Regions from separate parts of the Bradyrhizobium sp. C-145 genome, predicted to be linked through region 1. Evidence: riboswitches for the same ligand, from Rfam matches in the RefSeq annotation. Region 1 holds a riboswitch; the other holds the start of a gene.
What was found. A riboswitch is a leader RNA that binds a small molecule or an ion and turns the genes downstream of it on or off. The one in region 1 is predicted to bind S-adenosylmethionine.
Positions count from the first base shown of each region.

Region 1 (7,658 bases):
CGGCTTCGGGCCGAAGGGCGAGCCGGCGCTGTGGCTGCACCTGAACAAGGGACGCAAGGCCGACGGCGCCCACATCGCGTTCCGTGCCAAGGACCATGACGCGGTGAAGGCGTTCCACAGCGAAGGCCTGAAGAACGGCGGTCGCGACAATGGCGGCGCCGGCCCGCGCAAGGACTACAGCCCGACCTATTATGCGGCGTTCTTGATCGACCCTGATGGCAACAATGTCGAGGCGGTTTGCGTGTGAGCTTTAGCCGCTTACGAGACTTCGTAGGGTGGGCAAAGCGAAAGCGTGCCCACCAACTGCTCGCGACAATGCCGACAAACGGTGGGCACGGCGCTATGCGCCTTTGCCCACCCTACCAATACTGTCTCCGCGGAAAGACTCTGGGTTGCTTCGCTACGCTTGCAATGACGGTGTTTGTGGCGATCACCTATTGAATCAAGGACACCTCCATGGCCTCCATCCACAATGACATTCCCCTTCCCGCCTCCGCGCACGATGTCTGGGACGCGGTGCGCGATTTCGGCGCGCTGCATCAGCGGCTGGTGCCGGGCTTCGTCTCCGCCTGCACCCTCGACGGCGACGCGCGCATCGTCACCTTCGCCAATGGCTCGGTGGCACGCGAGGTGCTGGTCGATTGAGACGACGCGCGACAGCGGCTGGTCTACGCCATCAGCAACGAGCGGCTGAAGCACTACAGCGCCTCGGTGCAGGTGATTGCCGATGGTGAGAAACGGTGTCGCCTCGTCTGGATCATCGACATGCTGCCGAACGAGCTTGCGCCTTATGTTCAGGGGCAGACCGGCGAAGCCGTGACCGCCTTGCACAGAGCGTTTCCGTCCGCGGCGGCCTGATCATCCTCCGTGAGTTTTCTCACAGAGCTCCGCCCTCGCCACCCATAACCATGGCGACGTGCGCCCGGTTGCCTCCGCTCTCCCGGCGGAGCCACGCACGCGAGGAGCATGCCATGAGAGGTGCGGACAAGGTGATCTGTCAGGCGGCCGCCGTGCTGCTGTTGTTGTCGATCGCGAGCTCGCCGGCGAAGGCGCAGTTCGCAGGTTTTGGCGGCGGCGGTGCCGGCGGCGAGGACATGATGACCCAGATGGCCCCGATGCTGGAAATGATGAAGGCAAAGATGGGCAAGCGCCGCTTTGCCATGCTGATGCAGACCATGGGCCCGATGATGAGCCGCATGATGGAGAATGGCGGCGGCGGGGTCGGCGGGATGATGGGCGGCGGCTTCGGTGCGCCGAACTACGGCGGTTACATCCCGATGGGTGGAGGCGGCTATATGCCGACCGGGCTCGGCGGCATGGGCGGCGGCGACATCATGGGCGTGCTCGGTGGCGCCGGTGGCGGCGACATGATGGCGATGATCCCGCAATTGATGCGGCTCGCCAACACCGGCGGCGGTGGCGGCCATCGCCGCCATCGGCATCGCTAAAGCATGATCCGGAAAAGTGCGCAGCGGTTTTCCGAAGAGATCATGCTCAAACAACAACCTAAAGCGCGATGACGATTCATCCTAATCTCATCGCGCTCTAGTCGGCAGCACCTGACAGAGCTGGCCTGATCGCAGATTTCGTCTGGCGCGGTCCCCAGCGGGTCAGCACCACACTGGAGCACGACAGCAGGCCGAGCACGACCATCGAGCTCGCGGCCAGCCAGAAGAAGCTCTGCGCGGTGGCGTCGTGGGTCGACAGCCACCAGCCGACGGCTGCGATGTAGATCAGCCGCGCGGTCTGCGCCAGCACCGGCCCGATCACCTTGGCGGCGCCTTGCGAGGAGAAATACATCGTCGTTGCAAGGCCGAAGAAGGCGTAGAACGGTCCGACCGTCGACAGATATTGATGGCTCGCTGCGCGCACGGCGACGCTGTCGGTGAAGATATTGACCCAGAGATCGGGGAACATCGCAACGAAGCATGCCGGCGCGCCGACCGCCACGAAAGCGGCAGCACTGGCGATCCAGGCGATGCGCCGGGCGCGCGCGATGCGACCCGCGCCGATCGCCATCCCTACCATTGGCACACAGGCAATGCCGAACGAGAACGCGATCGAGGTCAGCAAAAATTCCAACCGCGCGCCGATGCCGTAGCCGGCGAGGATCGCAGTGCCGAACTTCGCCAGCATGTGGGTGAAGATCGAGATCGTCAGCACCGATTGCAGCGGCGAGAAGCAGGCGATGGCGCCGACCTTCAGGATGTCGAAAAACATCGCCCATTGGATGCGCAAGCCGCGCAGCCTCGGCGCGATGCGGGCCCGGCCGGAAAACAGGTACCAACCCATGATACAGATATTCATGGAGTAAGCGATCAGCGCGCCGGCCGCGACGCCGCGCATGCCGAGCTGCGGCACCGGTCCGAGCCCGAGGCCCAGGGTACCGCCGAGCACGACCTGCCAGGCCGCCGAATTGAGGATCAACAGCGACGGCAGCTTCATGTTGCCGGTGCCGCGCAGGACGCCGGCCATGGTGTTGAGCAGCCAGGGCAGCACCGCGCCGCCAAAAAACACCTGCGTGTAGGCGATTGCGTGGGTCAGCACATTGCCGCGGCCGCCCAGCAATTCCAGCAGGCGCGGCCCGAAGATCAGCATGCCCAGCATGAAGACGAGACCGAAGCTGATGCCGATCAGCATCGCGTGTACGGCGAGCGTTCCGGCGCGCTCGCGATCTCCGGCGCCGAGAGCGCGCGCGATGGCGGAGGCCACCGCGCCGCCCATGGCGCCGCCCGACATCGTCATGGTTAGGATCACGGTCGGAAACACCAGCGCCATCGCGGCCAGCGCCTCGACACCGAGCCGGCCGACATAAGAGGTCTCGGCGATCACCACGCACATGCCGGCCGATAACCCGATCACGTTCGGCCAGGCGAGCCCGAGCAGCGTGCGCAGGATCGGGCCGTCGGTCAGCGCGCTTCTGACCGGCCGCGGAGGCGGCGGCAGCGGGCGCTCCTGTGCATCGACCGGGATTTCGGCGATGTCGGACATGTCCTCTCCCGGGCACAAGCGCCAATTGCGGCGCGGCAATGAACAGGTGTGCGAATAAATCAATTCGCGCGCAGGGCGCGGCAGGGGCTTGTTAGCACGCTGCGCGCCGATTCCTCCTGCGTCAGGTGCAGGAGTGCCCTGCGGCAGCGGCTTTCCTTCTCCCTCTCCCCGTTCTTACGGGGAGAGGGCTGGGGGTGAGGGGCTGCTGCGGCAAAGGCAGTGACAGTTGGACTCGTGGAGACCCCCCTCACCCGGGATTTGCTTTCGCAAATTCCGGCCTCTCCCCGCAGGCGGGAGAGGCGAAGTGGTGGCGGCCCGCTCGCCTATTCAATCGTCCACACCAGCGCCGCGCGACCGCCCTTCGCGGTGCGCATGTGCACGCCGATGTGCCGCCCGCAGCCCGTGGCCAGCCCTTGGAACAACCCCTCCAGCACGTTGGTGCAGGCGGGGTGATAGTCGGTGACATCATCCATCAGCTTCCAGCTCTGCTGGCTTGTTTCGAACGCGCCTTGTGATTGCACCGTTTCGGACACATCGTCCTGCGCGGCCAACAGCGCGTTCAGGAACGATGCGAATTCGCGCGCACCGCCGCGGCTCATCGCCAACGCCGCCGCGACCTCGTCGAAATACTGCATGCCGATCAGCTTGCCGGTGAGGTGCAGCAGATAGCCGGCATCTTCCGGACCGAACAGCTGCACCATCACCGGCGCGGCAGTGCGGACATATTCCATCGCGTAGTTGCGATAGGCTTTTTCCAGCCGCGGTTTCGGCCAGCTCGCAACCGGCAAAGCCGGCGCGGTCTTCGCATCGAACGTAGGGGCCTCCAGATGCCGCGCGAACACCAGGCGCTGGTCGAGCTCAAGTGGGTGGTCGTATTGATGGTAATAGCCTTCGAGACCGTCCTGGCCATCGACGCTCTGCTTGGTGCAGACGAAGCCTAAGCGGAGATCGCCGAGCGCGACGCCGTTGTTGGCGTGCCAGCCGCGCAGCATCGCGCGGCTGACCTCGCCGGGCACGCCGCAGATCGCGGTGCCCTTCCAGATCCAGCGCGGCGGCGGATAGCGGATCCAGGCTTTGCGGTCGCTCTCATACATGTATTCGACATGCACGCCGCCGATCCAGTTGGAGAGATAGTGATATTGCGCAGCAGCCACCGCCGGCGGCAGATGACGCAGGCCGAGCTTTTCCAGGCCCGGCAGGAAGCGCTCCTGCTGCTGGCGGCGGAACACGCGGAAGACGAATTCTGCGGCATCCGCCGTGCCGCGCCGCGTGACAACAGTGAGGACCAGGCCCGTGAAGTAGGCGTGATAGAGATCCGCGACCGCGCGCCAGCGTTTCCATTGGGCTTCCTGCGCCGTGACTGATGCGGCGGTCATGTTCGCTCCCGATCGTTGTTTCGATCGAGTGTGTCACTGCGCCCGGTGTCAGGCAACATGACGCGCATGCAGGCCGCCCTGCACGGCGGCCCGTCAATTCCGCATCACGAATTTTGCGCGGCCTTGGCAGCGCGCTCGCGCTCGACGCGTTCCGTCACGTCGCGCGCCATCGCCACCGATCCCTGCACCGCTCCAGCGGCATCGCGCACCAGCGCGAAGGTCATCTCGATGTAGAGCTTGCGTCCGCTCTTGTGCAACGCGCGTGTCAGCGTCGGACGCCCTGCAAGCTTCATCGTGCCGCTGGAAAGCGCAGCCTCGAAACCCTTCCAGTGCGCGGCGCGCAGATGCTCGGGAATGATCAGATCGAGATTCTGCCCCAGCGCTTCCCCGGCGGAGAAGCCGAACAGGGCGGTCGATGCCCGATTCCAACGCGTGATCGTGCCGGAGCGATCCGAATAGATCAGCGCGTCCGCGACGCCTTCGATGATATGTGCGTCAAGCTCGGATTGATCGGTCATGCCAACACCTTGTAGCCCGGATGGAGCGCAGCGTAATCCGGGATTGGTGCCACAAGCGAGAGAACTCCCGGATTACGCTTGCGCTCCATCCGGGCTACAGGATCGGGCTACACCCGAAAATGCTTCGATAGTTTGAGGCCCTGCGCCTGGTAGTTGGAGCCGATGCGCTGGCCGTACATGGCGTCGGGGCGCGCCAGCATCTTCTCGTAGACGAGGCGGCCGACGATCTGGCCGTGTTCGAGAATGAACGGCACTTCGCGCGAGCGCACCTCCAGCACGGCGCGCGCGCCTTGCCCGCCGGCACCGGCATAGCCGAAACCGGGATCGAAAAATCCGGCATAGTGCACGCGGAATTCGCCGACCAAGGGATCGAACGGCACCATCTCGGCGGCGTAGTCGGGCGGGACCTGCACAGCTTCCTTGGAGGCGAGGATGTAGAACTCTCCGGGATCGAGGATCAGGCTGCCGTCGGGACGGGCCGAGATCGGCTCCCAAAAATCTTCCACTGCATAGCCGGAGCGGCGATCGACGTCGACGACGCCGGTGTGGCGCTTGGCGCGGTAACCGACGAAGCCGTTCGCTTTCTCACCCGACAGGTCGACGGAGACGGCGACGCCACCGGAGAGATCGGCATCGTCGATGTCGACCAGGCGCTCGGTGGCATGCAGCGCATCGAGCTCGTCGGCATTGAGGATGGCGTCGCCGGTGCGGAAGCGCACCTGCGACAGGCGTGAGCCCTCGCGCACCAGCACCGGAAACGTCTTCGGGCTGATCTCGGCATAGAGCGGGCCGTGATAGCCGGCGCCGATCATGTCGAAGCGGCGGGTACCGTCGGCGATCACGCGGGTGAAGACGTCGAGCCGGCCGGTCGAGCTCTTGGGGTTCGCGGCCGCGACGATCTCCGGCGGCAGCGCGAGGCTTTCCAGCAGCGGCACGATGTAGACGCAATTGGTCTCCAGCACCGCGCCGTCAGCCAGGCTGAACTCGTGCAGCTTCAATTCGTCGATGCGCTCGGCGACGGTGGCGCCGGGACCGGGCAGGAAGCTGGCGCGGACGCGATAGGCGATGTCGCCGAGGCGCAAATCGAGGCTCGCCGGCTGGATCTGGCTTTCGACGAAGTCGTAGGCGGGCAGGATGAGCCCCGCCTCCGCCATCGCCGCGATCATGCGGTCGGGCAGGATACCATTGGCGTCGGCAGCGACCGTGAACGTCAACCGGGGATCCTCAGCAAGGGGCAACTCATCCCGATATACGGGAAATACTAGCCTTTTACGGCTATCCGATGGACGCCTTGACGGAAAGGGCATTGCGGAATATGAGCATCACTTATCCCGTGGTGATTTGAGCCGGCCGGCTTGCAGCCACGTTAAATAAGTCGCTAAACAGGCCGGGGACCTCTGTGATCCCGGCCCGTGGAGATATCCAGGCCGGTTTTTTTGTGACCGTTCTCGCTCGACGGTCATGTCGGAGGGTCCTATGTCGAAGTCGCCTGCCACCTACCGTCCCGAAACCCGCCTGGTCCATTCCGGGACCCTGCGCTCGCAATATGGCGAGACGTCGGAGGCGCTGTTCCTGACGCAAGGGTACGTCTACAACAGCGCCGAGGAGTGCGAGGCGCGGTTCAAGGGCGAGGATCCCGGCTTCATCTATTCGCGCTACTCCAATCCGACCATCGCGATGTTCGAGCGCCGCATGATCGAGCTCGAAGGCGCCGAGGCGGCCCGCTCGGCGGCAACCGGCATGGCCGCGGTGACGACCGCGATCCTGGCGCCGCTGAAGGCGGGCGACCATGTGGTGGCTTCGCGGGCGCTGTTCGGCTCGTGCCTCTATGTGGTGCAGGATTTGCTGCCGCGGTACGGCATCGAGACCACGCTGGTCGACGGGCTCGATCTCGACCAGTGGCAGCGGGCGCTCAAGCCCAACACCAAGACGTTCTTCCTGGAGAGTCCGACCAACCCGACGTTGGATGTGCTCGATATCCCCGGCATTGCCGAGATCGCGCACAAGGGCGGCGCGCGGCTCGTGGTCGACAACGTGTTCGCAACGCCGATCTGGCAGAGCCCGCTCGCGCTCGGGGCCGACGTCGTGGTCTATTCGGCGACTAAGCACATCGACGGCCAGGGCCGGTGTCTGGGCGGCATCATCCTGTCCTCGGAAGCCTTCATCGCCGAGCACATCCACAATTTCATGCGCCAGACCGGCCCGTCGATCTCGCCGTTCAACGCCTGGGTCCTGCTCAAGGGCCTTGAGACATTGGGCGTTCGCGTGCGCGCGCAGACCGACACCGCCGCGCGCATTGCCGAGATGCTGGCCAGCCATCCGAAGATCTCGCGGCTGGTCTATCCCGGCCGCGCCGATCATCCGCAGGCGGCGCTGGTGAAGAAGCAGATGCGCGGCGGCTCGACGCTGGTCGGCTTCGAGGTCAAGGGCGGCAAGCAGGCCGCGTTCCGTGTGCTCAATGCATTGAAGCTGGCGAAGATCTCCAACAATCTCGGCGATGCCAAGAGTCTCGTCACGCATCCGGCGACCACGACGCATCAGCGTTTGAAGCCGGAGGACCGCGCCGCGCTCGGCATCAGCGAGGGCTTCATCCGCTTCTCCGCCGGGCTCGAGCATGCGGACGATCTGATCGAGGATCTCACCGCGGCGCTGGAGAAGGCGTGAGCGAGCCAAAGGCTCGGACTCGTAGGGTGGGCAAAGCGAAGCGTGCCCACCATTCACGATCACACTGCCGATAGATGGTGGGCACGGCGCGCGAAGAGCGCGCCTTTTG
Region 1 covers NZ_CP088150.1:8,920,865-8,928,522, forward strand. Annotated here, with positions in the region: gene LRP30_RS42005 (VOC family protein) at 1-247, shown strand, start outside; partial or broken gene LRP30_RS42010 (SRPBCC family protein) at 457-858, shown strand; gene LRP30_RS42015 (hypothetical protein) at 972-1,448, shown strand; gene LRP30_RS42020 (MATE family efflux transporter) at 1,546-2,991, opposite strand; gene LRP30_RS42025 (hypothetical protein) at 3,315-4,367, opposite strand; gene LRP30_RS42030 (PAS domain S-box protein) at 4,472-4,885, opposite strand; gene LRP30_RS42035 (2'-deoxycytidine 5'-triphosphate deaminase) at 4,993-6,099, opposite strand; SAM riboswitch at 6,209-6,288, shown strand; gene LRP30_RS42040 (O-succinylhomoserine sulfhydrylase) at 6,362-7,549, shown strand.

Region 2 (7,658 bases), 1.5 Mb from region 1:
GGTCTGCCGGCCGTGCCGGACCGCGCCTCCATCGTGTTCGACGAACCCGGCCTCAACCGCCTCGACGGCAGCGTCCAGGTGCCGCTCGCGCGCGCCAAGCAGATCGAACTGCACGGCCGCCTCGCGGACGGATCGCCATCCGATCACCCGGTGATCGAGACGGTGGTCCACGTCGCGCAGGGCAGCATCCAGGGCGTTCATCCCTTGCTCGCCGAGCCGTTCGAGGCGGACACCCGCGCGAAGGTCACCGGCCTCACCGATCTCACGCCAAAACCCTGGCCGCAGCGCTTCCGTGAGATCCAGGCCGCCGGCGGCCATATCGAGATCGTGCAGTCGCGGATCCAGCAGGGCGAGATGATCGCGGTTGCGGCCGGCACGCTCGGCCTTTCAGCCAATGGCCGATTGGACGGCGAATTGCAGATGACGGTGGCGGGCCTTGAGCGCGTCATCCCGGCGCTCGGCATCGAGAAGATGCTGGAGGAGGGCGTGCCGCAGGCAACGCTCGACCGCGTCGCGCCGGGCGTGAAGTCGCAGGACCTCAACAATTTGTTCGGCGCGCTCGATCGCGCCGTGCCGGGCCTCGGCAAGGTCATCAAGCAGAACGCCAATGCCGGCGTTGCCGCCGGCATCAATTCGATCGGCACCGAGAGCACGCTGGAAGGCAAGAAGGCGAGAAGCTTCCCGCTGAAATTCGTCGACGGCGCCGTGCTGCTCGGCCCAGTCAAGGTCGGCCAGATCCCGCCGCTGTATTAAGGGCGGTGATTTGCGCTAGAACTCTCCACACCGTCATTGCGAGCGCAGCGAAGCAATCCAGACTGTCTCCGCGGAGGTATCCTGGATTGCTTCGCTACGCTCGCAATGACGAAGAATGAGCAGTTTCGCTACGGCTTCTTCAGCGCCGCATGGGGCCGGCCGAAATCCGGCGCGGCCGAATCCTGGCCGATCTCGACGATGCCGCGGCGGATGGCGCGGGTGCGGGTGAAGTGGTCGAACAGGGCTTCGCCGTCGCCGCGGCGGATCGCGCGGGTGAGCTTGGCGAGGTCCTCGGTGAAGGTACCGAGCATTTCCAGCACGGCCTCCTTGTTGGCGAGGAAGACGTCGCGCCACATCGTCGGATCGGAGGCCGCGATGCGGGTGAAATCGCGAAAGCCGCCGGCGGAGAATTTGATCACCTCGGATTCCGTCACCTGCGCCAGCTCGTCGGCGGTGCCGACGATGGTGTAGGCGATCAGATGCGGCAGGTGACTGGTGATCGCGAGCACGAGATCATGATGATCCGGCGTCATCACCTCGACCTTGGCGCCCATCGCCGCCCAGAAGGCGCGCAGGCGATCGGTGGCAGCCGCATCGACGCCTTCCGGCGGCGTCAGGATGCACCAGCGGTTGATGAAGAGCTCGGCGAAGCCGGAATCCGGCCCCGAATGCTCGGTGCCTGCGACCGGGTGCGCCGGCACGAAATGCACGCCCTGCGGCAGATGCGGGGCCATGTCCCTGACCACCGCGCCCTTGACCGAGCCGACGTCGGAGATGATCGCGCCCGGCTTGAGATGCGCGGCGATCTCCCGCGCCACCTCGCCGCAGGCGCCGACGGGAATGCAGAGGATGACGAGATCGGCATCCTTCACTGCTTCCACATTGGTCGCCACGACGTGGTCGACGATGCCGAGCTCGGCGACCCGCGCGCGCGTCTTCTCCGAGCGCGCGGTGGTGACGATCTCGCCAGCTAAGCCCTGGAGCTTCGCCGCACGCGCGATCGAGCCGCCGATCAGGCCGAAGCCGATCAGCGCGACGCGCTGGAAGTGCGCCTGCGCACTCATTTGCCGGCCATGAAGTCGCGCAGGGCCTCGATCACGAGGCGGTTGGCCTCCTCGGTACCGATGGTCATGCGCAGCGCATGCGGCAGGCCGTAGTTCTTCAGCGCGCGCAGCACCAGGCCCCGTTTGGTGAGGTAAGCGTCGGCATCGTCCGCGGTCTTGCCCCTGTCGGAAGGGAAGTGGATCAGCACGAAATTGGCGACGCTCGGCGTCACCTTCAGCCCGAGCTTGCCGATCTCTTCTGTCAGCCGATTGCGCCAGGTCTCGGTGAACTGCTTCGACATCGCCTGGTGCGCGGTATCCTCGATCGCGGCGACTGCGGCATACATTGCCGGCGTCGACACGTTGAAGGGACCGCGGATGCGGTTGACCGCGTCGATGATGTGCTCGGGCCCGAACATCCAGCCGATGCGCAGCGCCGCAAGACCGTGGATCTTGGAGAAGGTGTGCGTCACCACAGTGTTCTCGGTGGTGGCGACGAGCTCGATCCCCATCTCGTAATCGTTGCGCGAGACGTAGTCGCAATAGGCGGCATCCAGCACCAGCAGCACGTGCGACGGCAGGCTAGCGCGCAGGCGCTTGACCTCGTCGAACGGCAGATAGGTGCCGGTCGGGTTATTGGGATTGGCGAGCCAGATCAGTTTTGTCCGCGGTGTCACGGCCTTGAGGATGGCGTCGACGTCGGCGGTGAAGTTGGTTTCGGGCGCGACCACGTTCTTGGCCCCGTTCGCCATGGTCGCGATCGGGTAGACCAGGAAGCCGTGGGTGGTGGAGATCGCCTCGTCGCCCTGGCTGAGATAGGTGTGCGCGAGCAGATTGAGGATCTCGTCCGACCCGGCGCCGCAGATGATGCGGTTGGGGTCAAGACCGAAGGAACGGCCAATCGCCTCGCGCAGCACGCGCGAGGTGCCTTCCGGATAGTCTTCCAGGTGATCCGCCACGTGCTTGAACGCCTCGATCGCCTTGGGCGAGGGCCCGAACGGCGTCTCGTTGGCCGAGAGCTTGAACACCTTGCGGCCCGGCTCCGCCACCGGGCTCTTGCCGGGCGTGTAGGGCGCAATGTCGAGAATGCCGGGATTCGGCACGGGGCGGGACATCTTCAACTCCGAAAGTGGCTTCAGGCGGTTCGCGATCTACGATTTTGGCCCGGTCGGGGGCACCGTATAGCGCGTTGCGTGGCTGCCGACGAGGGCCGTGGAGCGCACCGAGGCCCCCGCCTCGATCAGGGCAGCCTTGATTTTGTCGATGCTGGTCGCGCTCGTGACCGAGACCAGCAATGCCGCGCCGTCGAAGGCGGTATCGGGCACTGCCACGATCTCGGCAAGCGGCGACAGCGCGCGCGCGACCTCGGCGTTCCACCCGGAGACGCGGACGCTGAAGGTCTCGACCTCCGTCACCAGGGCGCTGTCGGCGACGCGCGAGATCGCGAACACCGGCAGTGCGGCCGGATGGTCGGCGCGCTCGACGAACGGCATCCGCGCGATGATCTTGGGCGCGCCGTCGGCTTCCAGCTCCAGCCACCACGGCGTGCGGCTCGAGGTCGCCGAGACCAGCGCCAGGTCGCCCTTGGATTTCGCCACCGCCTCGACCGCCGCCTGCGCGCTGAAATGCGCGACGTAAGGCACGGTGAAGCCGAAATGAAAGCGCGCGGAATCGCGCATCGCCGGCTCGCTCACCGAGATGTCGGCATGCACCGAGAACGGCGCCTGCACATAGGTGAAGGTCGAGATGATGACGCGCCAGATGCTCTCGACCGTGTCGAGCGGCAGGATGCCGCGATGACGCTGCACGATCTCGCGCATCATGGAAGCCTCGCGCGCGGGGCGGAACGCCGAGCCGACTTCCTGGGTCTGCTTCACCTGGATCAGGCGGTCGATGATGTCGCCGCGCTGCATCAGGAGGCGATGCATGCCCTCGTCGATCGCGTCGATCTCCTTGCGCAATTCCTGAAGCGATGGTGGCGCGGGCGGACGTTGGGACATGACTGACAAAGGGCTGTTGAGAGGTGCCGATCCGCAAAAGCGGTCAGCTGCGGTCTATCCTGATTAGGCAGGATAGGCAGCGAAAGCAAAGAGAAATGACGGCCTTTTCGATCGACCGCTCGAAGGCAAATCCGGTTGACCCGGGCCGCGACTTGACGAAAACCGCCCCAGACGGTAGTTTTTGCCTGTTCCGTGGTCATTTGAGCCGGCCGGCTTGCAGCCACGTTAAAAAACTCGCTAAACAGGCCGGGGACGCTTCCGATCCCGGCCGAACCTATCGTTCAGGCCGGGTTTTTCATGGCCTGATGTCACTGCGGTCTGAAGTCCGATCGCAAACGAGGTCGATGGTCAAAATGGGTAGCGTCAAGTCGATACCGAGTCCTGCGATCAGCACCGATGATCGGTCACACGAGGTCGATCATCCGAGTTCGCAGGTTATGCGTTTCGGCGCCGATCAGCCGCTGCGGCTCGATTGCGGCATCGATCTGTCGCCGTTCCAGATCGCCTACCAGACTTATGGCGAATTGAACGCCGATCGCTCCAACGCCGTTCTGATCTGCCATGCGCTGACCGGCGACCAGCATGTCGCCAATGTGCATCCCGTCACCGGCAAGCCCGGCTGGTGGGAGACGCTGGTCGGCCCCGGTCGACCCATTGATCCCAAGCACTACTTCATCATCTGCTCCAACGTGATCGGCGGCTGCATGGGCTCGACCGGGCCGGCGTCGATCAATCCCGCCACGGGCAAGGTCTGGGGCCTCGATTTCCCTGTTATCACCATTCCCGACATGGTGCGCGCGCAGGCGATGCTGATCGACCGGCTCGGCATCGACACGCTGTTTGCCGTCGTCGGCGGCTCGATGGGCGGCATGCAGGTGCTGCAATGGACCGCGGCCTATCCTGCTCGCGTGTACTCCGCACTGGCGATTGCTTGCTCGACGCGGCACTCGGCGCAGAACATCGCCTTCCACGAGCTCGGCCGTCAGGCCGTGATGGCCGATCCCGACTGGCACAATGGCGGCTATGCCGACCGCGGCATCCATCCGCATCGCGGGCTCGCGGTGGCGCGCATGGCGGCGCACATCACCTATCTCTCCGACGCCGCGCTGCATCGCAAGTTCGGCCGCCGCATGCAGGACCGTGAGCTGCCGACCTTCTCGTTCGATGCCGACTTCCAGGTCGAGTCCTATCTGCGCTATCAGGGCTCGTCCTTTGTCGAGCGCTTCGACGCCAACTCGTATCTGTATCTGACACGCGCGATGGATTATTTCGACATCGCCGCCGATCATGGTGGCGTGCTGGCGAAGGCGTTTGCGGGCATCAAGACGCGCTTCTGCGTGGTCTCCTTCACCAGCGACTGGCTGTTTCCGACCTCGGAATCGCGCGCGCTGGTGCACGCGCTGAATGCGTCGAGTGCTCGGGTGTCGTTCGCCGAGATCGAGACCGATCGCGGTCACGACGCCTTCCTGCTCGACGTGCCCGAATTCTTCGACATCTCGCGTGCCTTCCTGCAATCGGCAGGCAAGGCACGCGGTCTCGACGGCAAAGGTGGCTAGAATGTCCGTACAGGAAGTGCTGCCGTTGAACGGCGTTGCGGCCGGGCCGTCCGGTCAGTTTCGCGCCGACCATCTGCTCGTGGCCGAGATGGTCAAGCCGGGCTCGAAGGTGCTCGACGTCGGCTGCGGCGAGGGCGATCTGCTCCAGCTGCTGGAAACGCGCGGCATCGACGGCCGCGGCATCGAGCTGTCGCGCGAGGGCGTCAACCGCTGCGTCGCCAAGGGGCTTGCGGTGGTGCAGGGTGACGCCGACACCGACCTCGTCAACTATCCCGACGATGCCTTCGATTACGTGATCCTGTCGCAGACGCTGCAGGCGACGCGGCAGCCGCGTGTGGTGCTGGAGAACCTGCTGCGCATCGGCCGCCGCGCCATCGTCTCGTTCCCGAATTTCGGCTTCTGGAAGATGCGGCTCCAGCTCCTGATCGGCGGCCACATGCCGCGCACCGAGAATCTGCCGGCGACCTGGTACGACACCGCCAACATCCACTTCTGCACCATCAAGGATTTCGTCGAGCTCTGCGACGAGATCAACGTCAAGATGGAGCGCTCGGTCGCGCTCGACCTCTACGGCCGCCCGGTGCCGCTGAACCTGCCGTGGTGGGTGTGGAACATGTTCGGCGAGCAGGGCGTGTTCTTGCTGAGCCGCGGGCAGGGAAAGTAGCTTTTCGTCATTGCGAGCGCAGCGAAGCAATCCAGAATCCCTCCGCGGAAAGACCCTGGATTGCTTCGCTGCGCTCGCAATGACGGCGTGTGTGGCCACGCCTTCGTTCTAGTGCGCCACCGACCTCGCATCGCGTACCGGCCAGCGGCCCGCTTCCACCAGCGTGACGAACCGCTCCACGCTCTCGTTGAACAGCGCGGGTTCTTCGAGATTGAGCACGTGGCCCGACTTCGGAAACATCGCGAGCCCGGCCGCCGGAAGGTGCTTCTTCAAGAACAGGCTCGGGCCGACGCACGGGTCGTCCTCGTCGCCGCAGATGATCAGCGCCGGCGTTGAGGCGCGCTTGATCGCGTCCGTCATCGTGTAGATCGAGGGACGGCCACCCTGGAAGCCGCGCATGGTGCGCGCCGATCCCTTGGCGTCGTGGCGCGCCAGCGCGGCGTAGAAATCGGCGTGGCCGCGCGGATCCTTCACCAGGAAGGGAATCCGGCTCGGCGCCTCGCGCGTGACCTTTGCGACTTCCGCGGAGCCAGATGTCTCGAACTGCTCGGCATTGGCGCGGCACTGCTTGCGCCAGGCGTCGAGATTCTCGATCTCCGAGCCCGAGCCGACGCCGGCCAGCGTCATCGACAATGCGCGCTGCGGCGCGTTGAGCCCGATCTGGAGCGACGAGTAGGCACCCATCGACAGGCCGACGAGATGCGCGCGCTCGATCCCGAGATGATCGAGCACCGCGAGCGCATCGGTGTAGAAATGTGTGTAGGTATAGACCTCGCCATCGGGCACGTCCGAGGGTGTGTAGCCGCGCGCAGAGTAAGTGATGCAGCGATGAGCGCGCGAGAAGTAGCGTATCTGCGGCTCCCAATTGGTGTAGTCAGCCGCGAACTCGTGCAGAAAAATGATCGGCGATCCCTGGCCCGCCTCCTCGAAATAGATGCGGACGTCGTCCCTGGTCGTGGCGTGGGGCATTAACCGTTTCCCTCTCTTCAAGCCGCATTTGGAGGATCGCAGTTAATGCTGTTGTCCGCAATACGGCAGCATCAGACGAGTATTGACGCAAAATCATCGCAGCTATTCGCCGACGCGGCGTCTTTTTCTCGCCACATGGGACGGCTTAACGGCCTTTCGGATGTCGGCCGCCGCACGGGCCGATGGGAAGTGGGGGTGTTAATCAAGGATGAAGAATGTTTGAGTTGTTTGCGTATCGCCTGTCGCGTTGTGTTGTCGCGCTGGCGCTTTTCTTCGCGGCGGTCGCCGTGCTCGTTTCTCCGGCCTCAGCGCGGCCGCATCATCGTCATAGCGCAGAGCGGCACGTTTACGTGCATCAGGCCAGACATCATCAATACCGCCACCATGCACGCAGCTCGCGCTTCGAGCGCAGCGCGACGCAGTTGCAGGCGAGTGGATTCGCCAACACCCAGGCGAGCTATGATCCGAACGCCAATAGCGGCGGCATGGCCAACAACGCGATGAGCAACGGCGGCTTCGGCGGCGGATCGGGCCTCGTGTCCGAGGCGCGCCGCTATCTCGGCGGCAATCCGACCGGACGCGGCAGCCTGTGGTGCGCGCGTTTCATGAACATGGTGCTGCAGCACACCGGGCATCAGGGCACCGGCTCCGACATGGCGAGCTCGTTCGCGCG
Region 2 covers NZ_CP088150.1:855,854-863,511, forward strand. Annotated here, with positions in the region: gene LRP30_RS04010 (DUF2125 domain-containing protein) at 1-753, shown strand, start outside; gene LRP30_RS04015 (prephenate/arogenate dehydrogenase family protein) at 882-1,817, opposite strand; gene hisC (histidinol-phosphate transaminase) at 1,814-2,911, opposite strand; gene LRP30_RS04025 (chorismate mutase) at 2,948-3,796, opposite strand; SAM riboswitch at 3,979-4,058, shown strand; gene LRP30_RS04030 (homoserine O-acetyltransferase) at 4,150-5,352, shown strand; gene metW (methionine biosynthesis protein MetW) at 5,354-6,016, shown strand; gene LRP30_RS04040 (alpha/beta hydrolase) at 6,125-6,985, opposite strand; gene LRP30_RS04045 (TIGR02594 family protein) at 7,201-7,658, shown strand, end outside.
Region 2: it holds a riboswitch for S-adenosylmethionine, as region 1 does, so the genes downstream of both, LRP30_RS04030 (homoserine O-acetyltransferase) here and LRP30_RS42040 (O-succinylhomoserine sulfhydrylase) in region 1, are expected to answer to the same signal.